4 regions of the Colwellia sp. SU-HH01172 genome follow, and region 1 is predicted to be linked to each of the others. Evidence: predicted binding sites of a transcription regulator. Region 1 holds the regulator's gene; each other region holds the start of a gene.
What was found. Region 1 encodes sigma-54, which starts transcription at its own class of promoters, with help from an activator protein. Its sites were predicted from a motif close to GTTGGCACGNNNNTNGNNT; they were not measured.
Positions count from the first base shown of each region.

Region 2: a site for sigma-54 is predicted at 1,053-1,071, ahead of AC27JP_RS14930 (ANTAR domain-containing response regulator). Genes of this name have one in related genera too.
Region 3: a site for sigma-54 is predicted at 1,198-1,216, ahead of AC27JP_RS03710 (DUF1194 domain-containing protein). Genes of this name have one in related genera too.
Region 4: a site for sigma-54 is predicted at 906-924, ahead of AC27JP_RS07305 (PEP-CTERM sorting domain-containing protein). Genes of this name have one in related genera too.

Region 1 is NZ_BAAJMB010000001.1:1,121,320-1,123,529, forward strand. Features, by position in the region: gene lptB (LPS export ABC transporter ATP-binding protein) at 1-315, shown strand, start outside; gene AC27JP_RS04955 (RNA polymerase factor sigma-54) at 381-1,892, shown strand; gene hpf (ribosome hibernation promoting factor) at 1,930-2,210, shown strand, end outside.
Region 2 is NZ_BAAJMB010000005.1:311,381-313,590, forward strand. Features, by position in the region: gene AC27JP_RS14925 (hypothetical protein) at 1-236, opposite strand, end outside; gene AC27JP_RS14930 (ANTAR domain-containing response regulator) at 1,115-1,774, shown strand; gene AC27JP_RS14935 (CmpA/NrtA family ABC transporter substrate-binding protein) at 2,158-2,210, shown strand, end outside.
Region 3 is NZ_BAAJMB010000001.1:833,693-835,902, reverse strand. Features, by position in the region: gene AC27JP_RS03720 (sensor histidine kinase) at 1-150, shown strand, start outside; gene AC27JP_RS03715 (hypothetical protein) at 154-984, opposite strand; gene AC27JP_RS03710 (DUF1194 domain-containing protein) at 1,273-2,058, shown strand; gene AC27JP_RS03705 (hypothetical protein) at 2,055-2,210, shown strand, end outside.
Region 4 is NZ_BAAJMB010000002.1:45,738-47,947, reverse strand. Features, by position in the region: gene AC27JP_RS07305 (PEP-CTERM sorting domain-containing protein) at 28-816, opposite strand; gene prsT (XrtA/PEP-CTERM system TPR-repeat protein PrsT) at 1,219-2,210, shown strand, end outside.

The DNA.
Region 1 (2,210 bases):
TTATCTGGTGGTGAACGTCGGCGCGTTGAAATTGCCCGGGCATTAGCCGCCGATCCAAAATTTATCTTACTTGACGAACCTTTTGCCGGTGTTGATCCAATTTCAGTAGGTGATATAAAAAAAATTATCCTACACTTAAAAGAACGTGGCATTGGCATTTTAATTACCGATCACAATGTCCGTGAAACGCTCGATGTTTGTGAACACGCATATATTGTTAGTCACGGCGAACTTATTGCAGAAGGTGATGCGGATCAAATTCTCGCAAACCAGCATGTAAGAGATGTATACCTTGGCGAACAATTCACGCTATAGTTATTGGCATACGTTAAAAGCAAAATAATATTGCACTAAATAGTAACAGGGAAAAGAAAAACTAAATGCGTCCTACTCTGCAGCTCCGTATCGGACAACAGTTAACTATGACTCCCCAATTGCAGCAAGCAATTAAGCTGTTGCAATTGTCGACCTTGGATTTACAACAAGAAATTCAAGAAGCACTTGAAAGTAATCCGTTACTTGAAATGGATGAAAACCAAACGACTTCATCGGAAAGTACGCCTGATAATTTAGAAGAAGCATTTTCGGCCAACGCCAGTGACAACAACAGTGAAGTAGCATCTCTAGATGGCAGTGAAGATTCAGCGCCAACAATCGATGAAATTAGCTCTGCCGAAGGCTTAGCAAAAACCGATATCCCCGAAGAATTGAATAATGACACCACCTGGGATGATAATTTCAGCGCTGGTACTAGCAGTGGCAGTGTTGGTCCTGCTTCTGAAGATTATACCTATCAAGGTGAAACCAAAGATTCAATTCAAGATCACCTAATTTGGCAAATGGAACTGACGCCTTTTACCGAAACCGATAAAACCATTGCCATTGCCATTATTGAAGCGATTGACGAAGCGGGTTATTTAACTGTTTCGGCTGAAGAAATTTTAGAAAGTGTCGGCATTGAAGACCTTGAACTTGATGAAGTCGAGGTGGTGCTAAAACGAATTAACGTCTTTGACCCTATAGGGGTTGCCGCCCGCTCAATTCCAGAGTGTTTGTTGATCCAATTGAATCAATTTTCAAGCGATACCCCTTGGTTAGCAGAAAGTAAACTCGCAGTTAGTGAGTATATTGACTTATTGGGTAATCGCGATTACCGGCAATTAATGCGTAAGTTGCGTTTAAAAGAAGAGCAATTACGCGAAGTGATACGTCTTATTCAAACCTTAGACCCTCGCCCTGGCGATAGCGTTGTTAAGAGTGAAGAACAATACGTAATTCCTGATGTTTCAGTGGAAAAGAAAAACGGCCGTTGGACAGTAGAATTAAATCCTGACACTGCACCTAAGCTGTCGGTCAATCAGCAATATGCCGCCATGTCACGTTCTATGAAGTCGTCGACGGATTCACAATTTATTCGTTCTAATCTGCAAGAAGCGAAATGGTTTATTAAGAGCTTGGAAAGTCGTAACGACACCTTATTAAAAGTATCCAACTGTATTGTGCAACGCCAACAAGGTTTCTTTGAACATGGCCCAGAAGCCATGCGCCCTATGGTATTAAACGATATTGCTGAAGCCGTTGATATGCATGAATCAACCATTTCTCGCGTTACCACGCAAAAATATATGCACACGCCTAGAGGCATATTTGAATTAAAATATTTCTTCTCAAGCCATGTTAGTACCGAAAATGGCGGCGAGTGCTCATCAACTGCTATTCGCGAGTTAATTAAAAAATTAGTCTCGGCAGAAATTCCCGCCAAACCACTCAGTGACAGTAAAATGGCAGATATTTTAGCGGAACAAGGCATTAAAGTAGCAAGGCGTACCATTGCAAAATATCGAGAGTCGCTCTCGATACCACCATCGAATCAACGTAAAAGCCTATTATAGGTTTGGTTTATTAACCCGCAAAAGAGGATTGACGCATATGCAAATTAATCTTACCGGACACCATGTCGATGTTACCGATTCATTACGTGATTATGTCAATGGAAAATTTGAAAAACTAGAACGACATTTTGATCACATCAACAATGTTCATGTAGTTTTAACCGTAGAAAAACTTAATCAAATAGCGGAATCAACCGTGCACTTAAGTGGCAGTGAAGTTCATGCCAAAGCAGAAAATAATGACATGTATGCTTCTATTGACTCACTGATTGATAAGTTAGATCGGCAAATATTGAAATATAAAGGCAAAATAAACAA
Region 2 (2,210 bases), on a different contig from region 1:
TCGGTGACTATTTTTTCGAGCACTTCAATTCGAGCTTTTAACGCTGTGATTTCTTCTGTTTTTTGCGCTCTTTCTGAGCTTATTAACTGTGCTTTTTCCTGCTTTGCAAAAGGTGTATCACTGTTACCATTTAGCCAGTCAATTACACGAAGGTTATATTGCTTATCAATATAAAGTCCAAAAATATAGAGTGAAAAAACAACGCTCATAAGTAAAGTAATTTCTAAGTTTGTCATGTGAAGCTCCTATTCATTGTGCTGATAATCAGCTGATTTTATATGGGCGAAATAGCTAAATTTATGACGAGAATTACCGCTAAATTCAATTGGCTGAATGCCCACTACAATCACATAGTCTCGAGTTATTTATTTTTATTACATTTTCTTGATAAATTAACGTAAAAACTTTTAGTAAATTTTGAGTAGAATCCTAGTATGTGAAGTTCTCCTCGGTAATGCTGTGCCAAACCTTTAGTTAAAACCCCAATTGATTATCCGCAGTTAAAATCAGCGTGTGCTGATTTAGTGCTATATAAAGGCTTTCATCTCAAGTGTTCAATGAATGTATTAGCGCGATAGAAAATACATACAATGACTACTTTGATAAAGCACTTACACTAAAAATAAGAAAATTTGGTGCTGAACCTATTGAAGACTAAAGCTAAAACAAAAAGCATTACGGCATTTGATTGCCAAAGGTTTTTCATATGCGATTGCCAATAAAGTGATTGGCCATTTAGATGAGGAAGACTATGATTTTATTTGTCGCAGCTGAAGCTGGATTTGAAGATTTTTAATGCCTGAGGCTAAGCATTCTGACTTGCCGCAATAAGTTCTATACAGCAACTAAGGGGCCCTAAAATTTTGAATAGCAAACCTATCTACGTTTCATCACAAAAAAATTATTTGTTGACATATTTCTCTATTAAATAAATCGATCTCTAAAATGCACTGCAGGTTATTTTTCTATCAAAATAATTCTTTTGTGGTGCAAGCTTAACTGGTTAAACGGCAATGAAATCTCTAAGATTTTGATAAAAAAGAAAATAATTGTTTGGCTCGGAAATTGTATTGTTGATTTTACCAATAAACCGTTGTGAAAAGGTTGATAGACAATGAAATTTACGAATAAATTGATTAATAAAACGCATGTTCAACCTAAGCAAACAAAAGTATCTGACAATAAAAGCCTATCGGTGCTTTTGTTGGAAGAACATCCTTCTTCTAAATCAATTTTAAAAAATGCACTAATGGATTTTGATTATAATGTCACTAAATCCATCTCTTTAAATGATAGTATTATTGAGCATATTGAATTATGTCAGCCTGATATTTTAATATTATCCACAGAAAGACTCAGTGATGTAATGCTTAAAGAGCTGGCAGCAATAAATAACATCTTACCTTTACCCATTATTATATTTGCTGAAAATGATTCTCCCAATGTAATTCAACGCTCGATAAAAGCAGGGGTTAGTGCCTACGTGGCTCATGAAATTTCTCCGCAACGAATTCACAGTATTATTTCAGTGGCTAACGAACGATTTAAGGAAGTTCAGGCGCTTCGAAATGAATTAAAACTCGCCAAAATGCAATTAGAAAGCAGGAAACTTATTGAAAGAGCAAAAGGGCACCTAATGCAGATGAAAAAAATGACTGAAAAAGAAGCTTATGACACTTTGAGAAAAATGGCGATGGATCAAAGTCGTCCTATCTCGATGGTGGCTAAAAATATTATTGATGTTTATGAGTTATTAGCGACACCTAACGCCTGAATCGTTTTAGTGCATTTCCCTTTTTTAGTGCAAAAATAGCTCATGATATTTATAAGTTTTAATTTAAGTTATTTAAAATCATGTATTTATATAGTGGCAAGTAACTTGCTGTGTAATAAGAGTAAATAGTTAATTAACAATTTTTATTTTTATCAACGGCGATAAAAATAGATGTATAAAGTCTGATAGCAACGGTGCTACAGAATGATATAAAAAATATTTTTAAATTTAATGAGCAATGGCGCTCACCCATAAATAATCATCATGGTTATTTATGGGTGAGCGTTTTTTTTAATTTTTACTAACGTAACTTGAAGGATTTGATAATGAACTGGAAAAAATCAATAAGTGCTACCTTGAAACTGATTTCGTTTAGCGTTGCTATGGTACTTTCAGGCAGTAATCTCGCCTTTGGTGAAGAGCTCGGTGAGCCTGA
Region 3 (2,210 bases), 290 kb from region 1:
GATGAAAGCGAAGGTACGGGCTTAGGCTTGTCGGTTTCATACGCTATTATCGAAAAGCATAATGCACTGATAAGCGTAAACTCAGAGCCTGATCAAGGCTGTACGTTTACGCTTAAATTTCCCATAGCACTTGCTGATGCTAACCCTTAAAAATTATAATTTAGCGATAATGTTTTTTGGGTTATAGATATGAAAAATATCATAGCGACTTGTTGCTAGGTTGTGTTGCTCTGGTGTTCTAAAGGAAATGGAAACCTCGATATCACTGCCGTTTAGCTCTGATTTTTTATCACAATATAGCATAGCGCTGATGGGATAAATTCCTTTGTTTAGCTCTAATGACCCCGTTAATACTTGCTCTGATTCGAAACGCGTCATTAGGTGAATTTTTCGATCAATGACACGTTTATTGTTCATATCTATACGGGCATAGCATGAACTGATTTTTGCCATTACATCATCATTTGCTTTCACCGCCTGATTTTTAACATAAAACTCTACCCCGACTTGTAGACGACCTTTTTTTCTGTTTGGAAAAAGGCCATTAAGGCGATACATGCTTTTACTTGGCTGACTGATGCCGTAACTTTTATGGCTTGATAATGAAAAACGCGTTTCGTTCATCACAAATGAGCCTACATCATTGCTAAAAGCTGCTTGTTCGATGCTTGAAGGTAGTGGATATACGCGCGTGATCCAGCCTGGAAATAAGTCTGCTTTGCTTACTGCTTGCGCTAAAACTTCATTACTACCAACATGGTACGGGTTTAATGTTCTCAGTATCTCTAGTTCATCTTCTGCTTGGGCTAATAACAGCTGCTTATCATCCAATTGCGCATGAAATGCTTTAGCCTTTTTCCATTGTAGGGCAGCGAAGCCAGCTAAAGATAAGGTAATAATAATCAGAATTGTCACTCTAATTAAAGACTCAGTAAATGAAGTAGTTCGGCGACTATACCTTTCTTTCCTATAATAACCACTCATAACACTCTCCTCACACTATTTATAATCTCGATGTTAATACGGTTAATGATTGCAAATGCTTTGCCATTTATTATTTCTTTTAATTTCATATGTTTATATATATTGACATCAATGTTTACTGATCTTGCTTTGCAAATTGCAACAGCGGTAAATGCATTTTGCGAAGAAAAGAAAAGGTGAATATGTAACTTTTTGATAATAAAGATAAAAAAAGTAGGCAGGAAAACTGCAATAGTTTTCGCTGAGAAATTTAAAGAATAAATATTTGTTAACTGTGAGGAGAAATGTATGCGAATAAATTCTTTGAAGGTAGCCATTGCCGCTATCTTGTTGTCGACGAGTAGCGCTGCATACAGTGTCACTCAAGTTGATATTGAATTGCAGCTGTTGCTTGATATTTCTGGCAGTATTAATACCTCTGAATATGACTTACAACTTCAAGGTTACCAAGCCGCTTTTGAAAGTAATAATGTCCAAAATGCCATTATCAACGGCACGGAAGGGCAAATAGCCGTGCAACTCATTATGTGGTCTGGGCCCAATCAACAAAGTGTCATGATTGACTGGACCCTAGTTGATAGTGCCAGTAGCGCAGATACTTTAGCGGCGAGTATTGGTGCTATTGCTCGTCCTTTTTCTGGCTGGACTGCAATAGGGGAAGCTGTTGAGTACGCTTATCCGTTGTTTGAAAATAATGGTTTCGAAGGTTTTGAGCAAATTATCGATATCTCTGGTGATGGCACTAATAATTCTGGTGTAGCGCCAGGTGTAGCGACTAGCAATGCCATTGCTGACGGCGTGGATACCATCAACGGCATTGTTATCACCACCAACCAGAATGTTGTTGATCAATACTTAGATGAAGTGATCGCCGGTGAAAGTCCATTTTTGTTAGCTCCGGGAAATTTTGATGATTTTCAAACCGCAATTGAAAATAAGATTGCTGCTGAAATAGAAGGCTCAAGACCTAGTGGCGCGGTGGCTGTCCCTGAGCCAGGAACATTAGGGCTATTTGCTATACCAGCATTATTTATGTGTTTTAGAAAGCGTGCTATTGAGGAGAAAATATCATGAGATTATTTAATTTAATTACCCTGTGTTTCGTTTTACTTTCCAGTGCGGCTGATGCAGCGACAAATAAACATTTTGTCTTTGATTTTGGCGTTATTCGTCATAATGATGTTGGTGAACCAATTGCTTTTGAAAAAACTACCCAGATCCCAATT
Region 4 (2,210 bases), on a different contig from region 1:
TTTTAAATTAGCGTAATTTCTGAAATATTATGCCGAAAATGAATCACGCTTATTTTTTTGTCGATATGCAATACCTGCTAATGCAAGTAACATAAGTACAACTGTTGCTGGCTCCGGCACATCTGCAGGACGAGTTCTGCTTAGCTCAAACACACCACCAACATCATCATTAAAGCATGACTCGGCCCAACTTAACGCTAATGTACTAGCATTTTCAAAAACACTCAAACCAGCAACGTTAAAGGTAAAACTGATTTTCCCGTGGCTTACACCCCAAGAAGTATTGTTACCAATTTCATTGCCAACGGTGTTACCAAAAATATCGCCATCATAACGCGCACGACCATTACTGTTAGTATGGTGTTCTCTAGACGTTGTTGTACCATCTATTTCATACAAGCCACCAACATCAGTACCACCAAATGCATCTTGGCTAGTTCTCATATCACCTAAAGAAAAGGCATAATTAAACGAAGAACCATTATCGATACCAATTAACAAATCACCGTATACAATTTTCTCACCATAATAATTATGTTCGTTATTATGAGTTTCGGTATTATTGTTATGGGAAAAATTAGCGAAGTTGGTAAAAATATCAACGGTAATAGTATTGTCAGCAGACCAAGTAACATCCATTTGATCAATATTATACGTGCTATCACGACCATTTGCGTCTCTGTCACCAGCTGACTCTCTATCATCAACTGAGACTGTAGAGCCCCCAACATTTATCGTTGTAGCATAAACACTTGTGCTAGCAAGTAATGCGGCAAAGCCTAATGTTTTTAATCCAATTTTTATCATCGACATCATAATATTCCAATTAATGTTGTACAACTTTCGAATTTGATAAATTAACTAATTATTCATCATTCATAATTGTGTTTCCGTATACCGCTTAAAAGCAATTACCGAGCCAACAAACATTTAACACATAAAAACAAACACTTAACTGCAATTTAAAATTAAAAACTGCTTAAAAAGCATAAAGTGTAAAAATACTCGACAGTAATTTTAGCACAACAAATAAAATCCGCCATCGCTTTAGTTTTCATCCCATTAGCCCAGAAAATATCTGCCATTAAAAATTAGCGAACGATAAAATGATAATTACTCCAATTTCACTAGCTTAGCTAGGTAAAAGTTATTAACATAATTGCAAACGGGCAAATCAACTATTGCAATATAGCCTCTATATTGAAAATGGATCTTATTATGAACAAATTGATATTCCAGCACTTTTCTATACTCAGAAGTAGTATAGAAGCGTTAAAAAAATTTATTATCATTTTTTTTGCTGTGCTGACTTTACAAGTGAATGCAGAAGAAGCCGCCAGTAAGTTATATGAAAACGCCTTAATTGCATTTCAAAACGAAGAAATAGAAACCTCTATAATCCACCTTAAAAATGCCCTACAGCAGCAAAAAGATCATTTACCTTCTCGAATCTTACTCGCCCAGGCGTTACTAGAGCAAGGCAATGGTGCGTTAGCAGAAATCGAACTAGATAAAGCCCGTCTCGATAATGCCGATAAAAACCGTTTAGTGACACTCTATGCCCATGCCTATGTCTTACAACATAAATATGACGATGCTATGCGTGTTACCAAAGCAGGTAATAGAGGCAACAAAATAGAAACTGAATTACTTATTTATAAAGGTCAGGCACAAATAGGACAAAAGTTATATCGCTCCGCAGACAACACATTTGCAGAAGCCTTAGTGCTATCTCCGCAAAATCAAATCGCATTACTTGGCCGCGCACAAATTGCACTTATATCCCTAAAACCTCAAATAGCATTGAAGTATGCAGAACAGTCAGTTGCCAGTATAAAACCATTCATCAACGGTTGGATTTTCAAAGCAAATATCCTCTCTCAACTTGGTAATACCAATGCTGCCATTACAGCAATAGATAAGGCGTTAAGCATAGATGACACCCATATGGCCGCTCGATTAACAAAAGCCATGTTACATATCGGTTTACAGGAATATGCCATAGCTGAGCCACACGTTGACTTTATTCTCGCTGATATTCCAAACGAACCACGAGCCGGCTATTTAAAAGCGTTAATTAACGCTAGTTTACAAACGCCTTCAGACAAGGACGGCGGTAACAAATTAACGGAAGTTATCGCAACCTTAGCCGCGGTTCCCGATGAAGTAATGAAAAACACGCCTGATTATTATTTTTTGGCCGGCATCAC